3 regions of the Halomonas sp. AOP13-D3-9 genome follow, and region 2 is predicted to be linked to each of the others. Evidence: predicted binding sites of a transcription regulator. Region 2 holds the regulator's gene; each other region holds the start of a gene.
The links. Region 2 encodes sigma-54, which starts transcription at its own class of promoters, with help from an activator protein. Its sites were predicted from a motif close to TGGCACNNNNNTTGCTNT; they were not measured.
Positions count from the first base shown of each region.

Region 1: the regulator sigma-54 is predicted to act here: its motif matches at 2,331-2,348, upstream of glnL (nitrogen regulation protein NR(II)).
Region 3: the regulator sigma-54 is predicted to act here: its motif matches at 2,010-2,027, upstream of ACT3UM_RS09260 (NarK family nitrate/nitrite MFS transporter).

Region 1 is NZ_JBQSYH010000002.1:171,860-176,075, forward strand. It holds gene ntrC (nitrogen regulation protein NR(I)) at 1-1,207, opposite strand, end outside; gene glnL (nitrogen regulation protein NR(II)) at 1,204-2,262, opposite strand; gene ACT3UM_RS02890 (DUF4124 domain-containing protein) at 2,527-3,075, opposite strand; gene glnA (glutamate--ammonia ligase) at 3,200-4,216, opposite strand, start outside.
Region 2 is NZ_JBQSYH010000005.1:269,599-273,814, forward strand. It holds gene rapZ (RNase adapter RapZ) at 1-332, opposite strand, end outside; gene ACT3UM_RS07765 (PTS sugar transporter subunit IIA) at 424-891, opposite strand; gene hpf (ribosome hibernation-promoting factor, HPF/YfiA family) at 896-1,204, opposite strand; gene ACT3UM_RS07775 (RNA polymerase factor sigma-54) at 1,303-2,718, opposite strand; gene lptB (LPS export ABC transporter ATP-binding protein) at 2,883-3,632, opposite strand; gene lptA (lipopolysaccharide transport periplasmic protein LptA) at 3,644-4,138, opposite strand; gene lptC (LPS export ABC transporter periplasmic protein LptC) at 4,150-4,216, opposite strand, start outside.
Region 3 is NZ_JBQSYH010000007.1:56,628-60,843, forward strand. It holds gene ACT3UM_RS09255 (nitrate- and nitrite sensing domain-containing protein) at 1-366, opposite strand, end outside; gene ACT3UM_RS09260 (NarK family nitrate/nitrite MFS transporter) at 492-1,844, opposite strand; gene ACT3UM_RS09265 (patatin-like phospholipase family protein) at 2,188-3,207, opposite strand; gene ACT3UM_RS09270 (CZB domain-containing protein) at 3,319-4,216, opposite strand, start outside.

The DNA.
Region 1 (4,216 bases), on a different contig from region 2:
CGCCGTGTGCGCTACTTTCGGAAGCACTGGTGGAACGCAGCTCCGGCGGTAAATCTTCAACCAGAATTTCACGCCCCGACGCCATCACGGTCAGCCAGCGGCAGATATTCTCTAACTGGCGCACGTTGCCGGGCCACGGCAAGCGTGTCAGATGAGCCTCCGCTTCGCTGGTCAGCACCTTGATATCGGTGGTCAGCTCTTTCGCCGCCTCGGCTAAAAAGTGCCGCGTTAAGCGGGGGATATCTTCACGCCGCTCGGCAAGCTTGGGCAGATGGATGCGGATCACGTTCAAACGGTGAAACAAATCCTCCCGGAAGCGGCCGTCGTCCACCAACACTTCTAGGTTTTGGTGGGTGGCGGCGATGATACGCACGTCTACTTTGACCGGCGTGTGCCCGCCAACGCGATAAAACTCACCATCGGCCAATACACGCAGTAAGCGCGTTTGGGTTTCAGACGGCATATCGCCTATTTCATCTAAAAACAGCGTGCCGCCATTGGCCTGTTCAAAGCGCCCTTGGCGCTGCTGGGCTGCCCCGGTAAAAGCGCCCTTCTCGTGGCCAAACAGCTCAGACTCAATTAAATCGCGGGGAATGGCCGCCATATTGAGGGCGATAAACGGCTTACCTTCCCGCGGGCTATGCTGGTGAAGCGCCTGGGCAACGCGCTCTTTACCAGTACCCGACTCGCCGTTAATCAACACCGTGATATGAGAGTGGGAAAGGCGACCAATGGCGCGAAACACTTCCTGCATGGCAGGTGCTTCGCCGATAATTTCGGCGTTCAAGCCTTCCGGCACGGTGACCGGACGCTGGCGTTCACGGGCGTGGGCCACGGCGCGGCGCACCAGCGCCAGCGCCTCGTCAACGTCGAACGGCTTGGGCAGATACTCAAATGCCCCACCCTGATAAGAGGCCACGGCGCTGTCCAGATCGGAGTGCGCGGTCATCACGATCACCGGCAGGTCGGGATGCGCCTCACGTACCCGGGACATTAGATCCAGCCCGTCAATACCCGGCATACGAATATCGGTGACCAGCACGTCGGGTGGGTTTTCCAGCAAACGGGGCAGGGCAACGTCGGCGCGCTCAATACACTCAACGTCCAGGTCGGGTTGCGCTAAGGCGCGCTCCAGCACCCAGCGGATAGCGCGGTCATCATCGACAATGACCACCCGCGCAACATCATTACGTGCAGCCTCAGTCATGACGCTTCTCCGGTGAAATTAATAACCATGGGAATCAGTAAACGAAATTCGGTGTGTCCAGGGCGTGAGTCGCATTCGATCAAGCCTTGATGTTGGTGCAAAATCGACTGGGCGATAGACAGCCCAAGACCGCTGCCTTCCGCGCGCCCCGATACCATGGGGTAAAACAGCGTTTCCTGCAGCGCAGCGGGAATACCTGGACCGTTATCGATCACGGCGACTTCACTAACCAGCCGGTGGCGTTCAGCACCCAGGGTGAACTGGCGACGGGCGCGGGTACGCAGTATTAAAGAGGGTTCCGGTGTTTGCGCATCGCTCATGGCCTGCACCGCATTGCGGGCCACGTTGAGCACCGCCTGAATCATTTGCGATTCATCGCCGGAGAGATCAGGCAAGCTGGGGTCGTAATCACGACTAATCGGCACGCAAGGGTGCTCGGCAATCAGCAGCGCCCGCACCCGTTCGAGCACTTTATGAATATTGACCGGCTCGTGCCTAAGAATACGGTTTGGGCCGAGCATGGAGTCGACTAAATCGCGCAGCCTATCCACCTCTTCCACAATGATATGGGTATATTCGCGCAGCGCCGGGTCGTCTAGATCCCGTTCTAATAGCTGCGCCGCACCGCGAATGCCGCCCAGAGGATTTTTGACCTCATGGGCAAGCCCGCGGGCGAGCACCTTGATGGTCTCCTGGCGGGTGGTTAGCGCCTCTTCACGGGAGATCTGCATCAACCGATCCCGCGGCTCCACTTCCAGCAACAGCTCATCGTCAGATAACGGCGAAACCGTGTAGTCAACCGTCAGCGGTTCACTATTCAGCGGGGTAATGCGCGCTTCACGCTGGGTATAAGGGTGAAAGGCATCCCGTGCCTTGGCCAATACATCGTCAATGCTTTCATCCCCACCGAGTAGTGTGTCCAGACTAATCCCATGAACACGGCTAAGACTGACCGCTAACAGCGCTTCAGCGGCAGGGTTCATCCAGCGCACACGCAGCTCGCCGTCTAGCAGCAATACCGCTGTGGTGAGATGTTCAAGCAAACGCTGATGCATGGAGGTGTCCTGAAAAATAGCGTCTTCCATCGCCGATACAGACCTACAGGTGGATGATCAATGAGTGAACTGCAAAAAGCGCGCCAATTACGCACTTATGCCCATTTGCACGGCTTACGGGCATCGCAAGGGGCGAGAACGAATCGTTTTAGCGCACCCATGGCAGTAAACGCCCCTAATTGCGCACCACTTTAGTGCATCCAGTTAAAGGCAGGGAATTTTCATGCCGGGTTTTGCGCATAATCCGTGTTTAAGGAACTGACTTTAAGGAACCATAATCGTCACGGCTGCCGTACGGTGTTGCAAACGCTGGCTGCTATCCAGTAGCTCTGCTTGCAGCTCATGCCGTCCTGAAGTTAGTCCCGTTAGCCAAAACACATCGCTGTGCAGCGCAGTCTGGCTAATGTTGCCATCCACCAACAAGCGGACCTGGTGGTCGTCGCGCAACGATGGCGCAATAGCCACCTCCACCGCGGTCATTCCATCTTGCACCTGTGCGCCTTGCTGGGGCAGAGCGATCGAGAAGTGGTCATAGGGCATAAAGGGCTGCCCCGGCTTGCCCCGCGGCCGCTGCGATGGGGTCGTGTTAGCGCCAGGCTTGGCGAGTGCGGCGCTCAACGCAGGCGGCAGGCTTGGCAACGGCGTCAATTCTAGGGCCTCACCACCGCGACCAGGGTTATCGGTAAAGGTAACGTTGCCGTGCTCATCGGTAACCCGATAAACCGTCTGCCCGAACGCTGAAGCGCCGACTCCCCCTAAGCTTAGAGCAGCAACCAGTACACTACTGATCGCAACTGTATGGATCTTGCTCATAGCTGCGCTCCTCAACTCCCAAGCAAAAAACCCCGCCGAAGCGGGGTTCTATTAATAATCACCGTTACCACCGCCTGACCGATAGTAACAGCCAGGGGCAAGTAACGCGGATTAGCAGCTGTACTTAACAGCTATAGTACATATCAAACTCGATGGGGTGCGTAGTCATACGAATACGCTCCACTTCTTCCATCTTGAGCTCGATGTAGGCATCGATCATTTCGTCGCTGAACACGCCGCCTTCGGTTAGGAATGCACGGTCAGTGTCGAGGGCTTCCAGGGCTTGATCCAGGCTGTGCGCCACCGTCGGGACCATTTTGCCTTCTTCTGGCGGCAGGTCGTACAGGTTTTTATCCATGGCATCGCCAGGATGGATCTTGTTCTTGATACCGTCGATACCTGCCATCAACATGGCAGAGAAGGCCAAGTAGGGGTTGGCAGTCGGATCAGGGAAACGCGCCTCAACACGCTTGCCTTTCGGGCTAGCGGTGTAAGGAATACGGATTGAAGCAGAGCGGTTGCGGGCACTGTAAGCCAGCATAACCGGCGCTTCAAAGCCCGGCACCAAACGCTTGTACGAGTTGGTAGACGCGTTAGTAAAGGCGTTCAGGGCGCGGGCATGCTTGATGATGCCGCCGATGTAGAACAGCGCCATTTCAGACAGGCCCGCATACTCGTCACCGGCGAACTGGTTGTTGCCATCTTTCCAGAACGACTGGTGCACGTGCATACCCGAACCGTTGTCACCGACCAGCGGCTTCGGCATAAAGGTGGCGGTTTTGCCATACGCATGAGCCACGTTGTGGATCACGTACTTCATTTCCTGCACTTCGTCAGCTTTCTTCACCAGCGTGTTGAATTTCACGCCGATTTCGTTCTGACCTGCGTTGGAAACTTCGTGGTGGTGAACTTCCACGGTCTGACCAATCGCTTCCAGGGTGTTACACATGGCACCACGAATATCGTGGAAGCTATCCACCGGGGGAACCGGGAAGTAGCCGCCTTTAACGCGCGGACGGTGCCCCAGATTGCCGCCTTCTACCTGGCTATCGGTCGCCCAAGCGCCTTCGTCAGAAGTGATCTTGTACATGGAACCTTGAATATCAGACTTCCAGTGCACCTCGTCAAAGATGAAGAATTC
Region 2 (4,216 bases):
TCCCGAGTCAGCGGATGGCGTCGCCGGGTAGCGGAGTAACGCTCAAGCAGGATACGGGCATCGGTGGTCAAGTAAATAACTTGAAAATCGATTTTACGCTGGCGCAACTCTTCTAACAAAGACGGTAGGCGCTCCAGCGCTCCCGGCAAATTACGGGCATCAATACTGACCGCCAAGTGAGCACGGTCACCCTGGTCGCGTAATTCGTCCACCAACGAGCCCAGCAGCATAGCGGGGAGGTTATCAATGGCATAATAGCCAAGATCTTCCAGCGCCTGTAGAGCGATAGATTTGCCTGACCCGGAGCGGCCGCTAATGATCACCAGTTGCATAGAGTCTCTCTTTGCTTTGGTCAAGCTGCGTTGAGGGTGGTGAGCAAAACATTACCTGCCATAATGAACCTTAAAACAGGTTTGAAGATCTTTACGCGGATTGCTCACGAATTTTGGCGGTAATCAGCTCAAGTAGCTCTCGCTGACTGGCTGCTTTACGCAGCTGCTGGCGTGTATCCGCATCATTCATGATGGTCGCTACTTGGCCGAGCAGAGAGAGGTGCGTGTCATCTGCCTCTTCGGGTACCAGCAGGACAAACACCAGATCTACCGGGTCACCGTCGATAGCGTCAAAATCAATCGCTTCTGAGAGTTTTAAAAAACCAGCGATAGGAGCGTTGCAGTGGGGGCTACGCGCATGAGGAATAGCCACACCGTTACCAATACCGGTACTGCCTAAGCGCTCGCGGCCGATTAAACGGCTAAACACTTCTTGGCTGTCCAGGCTGGGGATATTTTGCGCGATAAAGGTGCTGTAAAACTCCAGCACCCTTTTTTTGCTGCCCCCGGGTACGTCAAACAGAACGCGCTCCGGGGGGAGTATGGTTTCCAACGTCATTGAATTAACGCACACCTGCGCCTTGGGCGCGAGCTTGTGCTTTTTCCTTGTGTTTAACGAGTTGACGGTCGATTTTATCCGCTAGGGCGTCGATAGCGGCGTACATATCACTGTCGAGGGCTTCCGCATGTAAGTCAGCACCTGCGGCGTGCAGCGTACAAGCGGCCTGCTGGCGCTCTTTCTCCACTGATAAGGTGACTTGCACCGTGGTTATATTGTCGTAATGGCGCTCTACACGCTCAAGCTTTTCGTTGACATAGTCACGCAAGGCGTCAGTCAGTTCTACGTGATGACCAGTGATATTTACTTGCATTGACGTGCTCCTTATCCATCGGACTGTACTTCGATTGTAACCCTTTTTGCCGCGTTGCAAAGCCCTTGTCGAGAGATTCGCTGCAACGTCGACATAACCTAGCGTAAACGGCGCCGCTCACTGGAGGAGGGAATGCCCATGGCCTCACGATATTTAGCCACCGTACGCCGTGCCACTTGAATCCCCCCTTCGCCTAATAGCGTGACCAAGCGGCTGTCTGAGAGCGGCTTGCCGGGTGGCTCCTCTTGAATCAATTTCTTGAGTCGCGCGCGGATGGCGGTGCTGGAGTGACTGTCGCCATCTTGACCGCTTACCTGACTTGAGAAAAAGTACTTGAGCTCGAACACGCCCCGGGGGGTATGGATATATTTTTGCGTCGTGACCCGTGAAATCGTCGATTCGTGCATCTCCACAGCTTCGGCAATATCGGCCAGTATCAGCGGCTTCATGGCTTCTTCACCGTGCTCTAAAAAGCCAATCTGGCGGGTGATGATTTCGCGCCCCACGCGCAGCAGCGTATCGTTACGGCTCGAGAGGCTCTTAATCAGCCAGCGTGCTTCCTGGAGGTGCTCTTTGAGAAACTGGTTGTCATCGCTTTTGTCCGCACGCTTAATCAAGCTGGCGTAGTCGGGCTGAATACGCAGCCGTGGCAGGGCCTCTGGGTTGAGTTCTAAATGCCAGCCTTCGTTATCGTGGCGGACGACCAGGTCGGGGGTTACATAGCTGTCATCGGTGTCGCCGTAGGCGCTGCCTGGGCGAGGGTCGAGGCTGCGAATAAGTAGGATGACATCGGCCAGCTGTTGGTCATCGAGCCCCAGGCGGCGCTTTAGCAGACGCATGTCATCCTTGCCAAGCGCTTCAAGGAACTGCCGCACTAGGCGGCGGGCGGGAACCAGTAGCGGCGTATCATCGGGCAGGGCGGCGAGCTGCAGCATCAGGCATTCACGCAGGTCGCGGGCAAAGATGCCGGTCGGCTCAAACTGCTGGAGTTTGAGCAGAATGGTTTCCACTTCGCGCTGGCTAAGCCCGTCAACGCCCTGGGCGCGCAGGCCCTCACGGATATCGTTAAGCGGCTGGGTTAAGTAGCCGTTCGCATCGAGCGCGTCGATTAGGCTCTCTGCGACAAGCTGTTCGCGAGCGCTAAAGTCGGTCATGGCGAGTTGCCACAGTAGGTGCCCATGCAGGCTTTGTCCGGCCGCCTGACGCTCAAAGTCGGGGCCTTCGCTGCTGCTGCCGCCCTGGCTACCCATATCCTGATAGGTATCTGACCAGTCGCTATCTACCGAGAGTTCAGTGGGGATGCTTTCTGACCACTCTTCCTCTTTAGGCTCGCTGACAGCCTGCTCATCAAATTCATCTTCCTGCTCCAGCATGGGATTGGCATCTAGGGCCTGCTGAATTTCTTGACGAAGGTCCAGCGTCGAGAGTTGCAACAGCGCAATCGCCTGTTGCAACTGGGGCGTCATGGTCAGCTGTGTGCCGATACGCAGTTGGAGAGAAGCTTTCATGACCATCTGAGAACCACTCGTTAATCAGAATGCTCCACCCTAGTGCGAGTGAGTGCCCGGTGCAAGTGCAATAAGCATGCCATTGGTAGTAAAGTTGTTGCAGAGCGCTATTTACAGAACCAAAAAATAGGTTTAAGGGCAGGCGATAATTGTCGGCACAGTTGATCAGTTTAAAGGCGAAAATCAGCGCCCAGATATACGTCTCTGACCTTCTGATTATCGAGAATGGCACTGGGTGAGCCGCTGGCAATGATTTGCCCATCACCCACGATATAGGCGATATCGCAAATATCGAGGGTTTCACGCACGTTGTGATCGGTGATCAGCACGCCAATATGACGCTGCTTCAGCGCACGGATGATGGTTTTGATCTCGCCTACCGAAATAGGGTCGACGCCGGCAAAGGGCTCATCCAGTAGAATAAAGGCAGGGTCAGTGGCCAGCGAGCGGGCAATTTCTACACGCCTGCGCTCACCGCCCGAAAGGCTCATGCCAAGGTTGTCGCGAATGTGGGTGATATGAAAGTCTTCGAGTAGCGCTTCCAGGCGCTGTGCGCGTCCTGCGCGGTCAAGCTCTTTGCGCGTCTCGAGTATCGCCATAATGTTATCGGCAACCGAGAGCTTGCGAAAAATAGACGCCTCTTGGGGGAGGTAGCCAATACCCGCCGCTGCGCGCTCGTGCATCGGCGCGCGGGTTAAATCCACCGCATCGATTCCGACCTTGCCAGCATCGGATTTCACCAGCCCGACAATCATATAGAACGAGGTGGTTTTCCCTGCGCCGTTGGGGCCCAGTAGGCCAACAATACTGCCTTGGGAGATCTCTAAATTGATGTCTTTGACCACTCGACGACGCTTGTAGCTCTTCGCCAGGTGGTGGGCATACAGGGTTTTGATCGGCGCAGTGTCAGCAGTTGCCACAGCTTGGCTCCCTATTGTTCAGGCTGAATCGTCATACGAATGCGCTGGGGCTCACTGCCGTCAACGTCAGAGCGCGCTTGAATCACTTCGCGGTCAATAAAATACTCAAGGCGCCCACCGGTAAAGGTATCTTCCTGTTGGATCAGTTCGGCTTGGTCGATTAGCTCTACGCGGCGCTCGGCGACGTGGTAAATAATCCTTCGCGCCCAACCTTCCGTCGGGCCATCTTGCCCTTCGGCTTGATGGCGCAGGTAGGCGCGCTCACCGGTGGCGGTTGCCGTCGAGAGTTCACCAGCCGCGTTGCGTTCGATCTCTACCCGCTCCCCGCGCAGCCGCATCTCGCCCTGACGAATATCCACATTCCCGGTATACACGGCGGTGCCCGCCCGTTGGTCGAGATCTAAACGGTCGGCTTCGATTTCCACCGGGGCCTGTTGTGAGGTTTGGGCCAGAGCCGATAGCGGCATCGCGAGCGCAAACAGGGCGGTGTAAATAAGTGCTTTCATGACAATTCCTATTAGCGTTGCGTGGCCGGGGGGTGCGTGCCGCGCACATTATCAGTTAGCCGAACCTGGCTATTGTTA
Region 3 (4,216 bases), on a different contig from region 2:
GGGCGTGATGGCAAAGGTGTCGATGGCCTGGCGAAGCGCGCCAAGTTCGTCGAGGGCGGACCAAACGGCGGCAATCCGGCGCAGTAATCGCGCGGCGGCCTGAGGGCGGGCCTCCTCGCTGAGCGCTTCCAGCCGTTGACGCATTAATGCCTCAGCCTGCTGGCTGTGCTGCCGGTAGGTGTCGCGGCGGGTTTTGAAGCGTTGACCCTGGGAAACCAGGTAAATCGTCGAGGCGCCCCGTTCACGCTGGAGCATATGAATAAAGCGGCTAATATCACCGACTATATCGGCGGTGGTGGCAAGGTGGGTAAGGTTGTCGATATCGCAACGGATGGCGGTTAAGAGCAGTTGCTGCGCTGAAGACATAGAAATTTTCCTTGATGACTCGCCGCCTAAATGTAAACACTCCCCTACTGTTATTCTCCCATACCCTTCATAGGCGTATGGGAGTGAACAGCAACGTAGGGGAGTATGAGTGTACTGGAAAGCATTTAACGTAACGACAGAGCGCCTGCACCTACGTCATCACCCACCGCGTCGCGGTAGGCTTTGGCCTCTTCGGCTTCGGTTGCATCGCTAAAGCGTACCAGCAACACGCAGGAGGCCAAAACCAGTACCGTGAGGCCTAAATAGAACAGGCCTTGTTGATACGTTAGGCTTTCACTGCGGAACAAAAATGCTGCGCCTACCGCGCCCACGTTACCGCCAGCGCCAACAATACCCGCAACGGCTCCCAAGGCTTTTTTATTGATAAACGGCACCACGCCGTAGGTAGCGCCTTCTGCCATCTGTACAAATAGACTGAACACCAGCATGATGCCTATCGCAAGGCTCAATACGTGCATCTGTGAGAACGCCACCAAGGCAATACCTTCGCAAACCAAGGCAATAAACAGCCAGCGAACGCGTCCTTTCAAGCCCCCTTGCTTGGCGAAAAGGTCTGAGAAAACGCCCCCAAGGGTGCGCGCAAAAATATTCATTAACCCGAACAAGCCAGCAATCAGGCCAGCGGTGGCCAGGGTAAGGTCAAACTTATCGAAGAAGTAGATGGCGGCAATGTTGTTGATCGTCAGCTCCACGCCAAAGCAGAGGCCATAAACGACGAACAGCGCCCAAACACGAATATCCTTGGCGGCGGCGAGAAAGCTTTGCGCGGCACCGTTTTCACCTGAAGCTTCAGGCAGTTCGCCGCGTGCGCGGAGTTCGCTGAAGTTACCATTGGGCGCATCTTGAGTGAAGAACCAGTAGCCAATACCGGTAAAGAACATCACGACGCCAGGTACCATCATCGCCAAACGCCAGCCAAAGGCTTCGTTAACGCCCAGCATCAGCATGCCGGAGAAGATCAGCGGCATCAGAATTTGTGTCGTGCCGCCACCTAAGTTGCCCCACCCCGCGCTGGTAGCGTTGGCGGTGCCAACCACATTGGGGGCGAACATCATCGAGGTGTGGTACTGGGTAATGACGAAGGAGGCGCCGATGGCTCCAATGGCCAAGCGTGCCAATAGAAAAGTTTCAAAGCTATCGGCCAAGCCAATGCCCATCACCGGGATAGCCCCTAGCAACAGTAGCCCGGTGTAGGTTTTACGCGGGCCGATGCGGTCGCACAATACGCCAATCGCAAGGCGTACAATGACGGTAATCGCCACCGAAGCGATAATCGTATTGCCGATTTGTGTTTGAGTCAGCGAAAGGTCTTCGCGAACGATCGCCATAAGAGGGGCGATGCCGAACCAGCCGAAAAAGCAGATATGAAACGCGAACCATGAAAAGTGGAAAGCGCGCATTTGAGGGGTCGAGAAGTTGAATAACCGAATGCGGTTGGCTTTATTGCGTATGTCCATGGGATGGCCTCACGGGGCATAAAACGAGTTGATCGCTACGCAACGCAAACGAGTTAGCGCGTTACGTAAACAATTGACGAGAACATGCCTTCATCGTTGAAGGTCAGGCTCGACGCACTCGTACCCAGTTGGGCCTGGTCCACGCCTACCACCACTGGTAGGAGTTATGCAGGTAGTTTGCCAGTTGATTGTTTGTTGATAAAAATCAAAATGTTAATTTATTTTTGCTGAACATGTGAGAACTGAAAGACCAACCGTATGCTGCATGATTGGGCATGCAGTGCGCATTTTGCGGCATCTTGGTGCTGGAGGAGTTTTAAACAATGGTGATTTATGATGCCGGTTATTCATGTAAATAGACGGCGTCTATATCCAGTGTGGAGTGGCTACCGATGGCCTCGAAGTGCTCGCTTAACCAGCGTTCGGCGGCGGCTTGGCCCTGTTCACATAGATGACATAAGAAAGGCCACTCGGAATTGGATTTGCTAGAGACCGAGAGCTCCTCAAGGGCCTGCTCACCGCTGATACGGTGGAACAGAGCCTGCTGATAACAGTTTTCAATGCCCTGCTCATCAAGGGCGTGCTTAAGTAGTGCGATCATGCGGATCTCTTTAATCAGTGCTGAATTAAAGGTGATCTCGTTAAGGCGGTTCATAATCGCCGACGCTGAGGTGGGTACTTCATTACGGCTGATAGGGTTAATTTGTATTAGTAGGATGTCCCGCGCGCTGCACTCTTCCATGAGAGGGAACAGCGCTGGATTACCCATATAGCCACCATCCCAATACGCTTCGCCGTCGATCTCCACCGCCTGGAACACAAAGGGTAAGCAGGCGGAGGCCATCACGGCGTCAACGCTCATCTCTTCACGACGGAACACGCGCTGTTTGCCCGTACGTACATTGGTGGCTGCCACAAACAGCTTGAGCTGCTGGCATTGTCTCACCCGCTCGAAATCAATGTGATCGGCCACGATATCGCGCAGCGGATTTATGTTGAGTGGGTTGAGTTGGTAGGGGGAGGCCACTCGGCTTAACAGATCCATGGCAACAAAGCCGGGCGAGTGATCCAGGCTCCAGTTGCCGGTTAAGATATCCATGGGAGAGCGGCGGATGGGGCTGGCCATGCCTGCTCGGCTCACTGCTTGCCAAAAATCGTGCAGTGCTTGCCGAGCGGTCTCTTTATCACCTCGTGTCAGCGCATCGGCCATCACCACGCCGTTCATCGCTCCGGCGCTGGTACCGCTGATACCTTCAATTTCAATACGATCATCGGCCAGTAGGCGATCAATGACCCCCCAGGTATAGGCTCCGTGAGCGCCGCCGCCTTGTAACGCGAGGTCTAGCTTTTTGACCTGTGCCATATGCTTTTTCCTATTGTCACTAGTGAGAATAGTGATTGCAGTGGAAACAGCATGGCATAAGCAGCTAGAGAAGACGAAAGGCTATTTAGCGGGCAGCTCTATGATGGGCGCTTAAGGCGCCCCTGCTAGCGGAGAGCGATGGCTGGTTGAGTAGGGCGCCTCGAATATGGCGTGCTCCATAAGTTTGTCCAGCTGACGGGCAAGCTGCTGGCTGGCCTCTTCCATTACGCCTAAGGCAGCCAGTTGGCCATTGCGGTCGCCCAGGCGGGCAAACTTAAGTGCTTCAGCACCGCTGTCGTGCATACGACGATGGGGCGCCGCTAGCGCTCGATAAGCGTCGCTGCGTGCGTAGCGTTGGTAACCCTCTCCCTGTTGATGCCAGCGGCCTAAACGGCACTGGTGGTGATCCTCTAAGGGAGTATCTGTGTTGGCAGACAGTAGCTGCTTATAAAGTCTGCACTTCCACACCGCATGATCAAGCTTAGCGGAGTGTAAAAATGCAGCGGTGGCGCTGTGATGAATCACCTTGTGCATATGCTGGGATTGGTCAGCCAGTTGATGCACTGCCTGCTTGGCTGTTTGCGCCGAGAGGGCAATCTCATCGTCAGCCAAGCGCTTTTTCACCACGGCCCGTGAGTGCTCTCTTACCTGGCAATTCACTTGTTCCATCAGCAGGCTGAGTTGGTGGCTCAATCGATGCATCGTAAGTGCTAAGCGGTGAACGTCATCAGCAATGGCTGCTAACCCCGGCGATGGCTGGGTTGCGGCGTCAGTGCTGCCAAGTAGACCTTGGCTATGGGCCGTTTCGAGCGCCGTGCTAACCGCTAGCGCTTGGGCGTGGCCCGCACTGCGTGCAAGACCGACCTGCATTTGGCTTAGGGCGTGTAAGGTTTTGGCGAGGACTAACGGGGGTAACGCTTCGGCATGCTCTGTGTCGTGGCAACGCTGATCAAAGGCATTGATCGCGTGTTCAGCCGCGGCAATCAAATTAACTGTCTCCGTTAGAGTA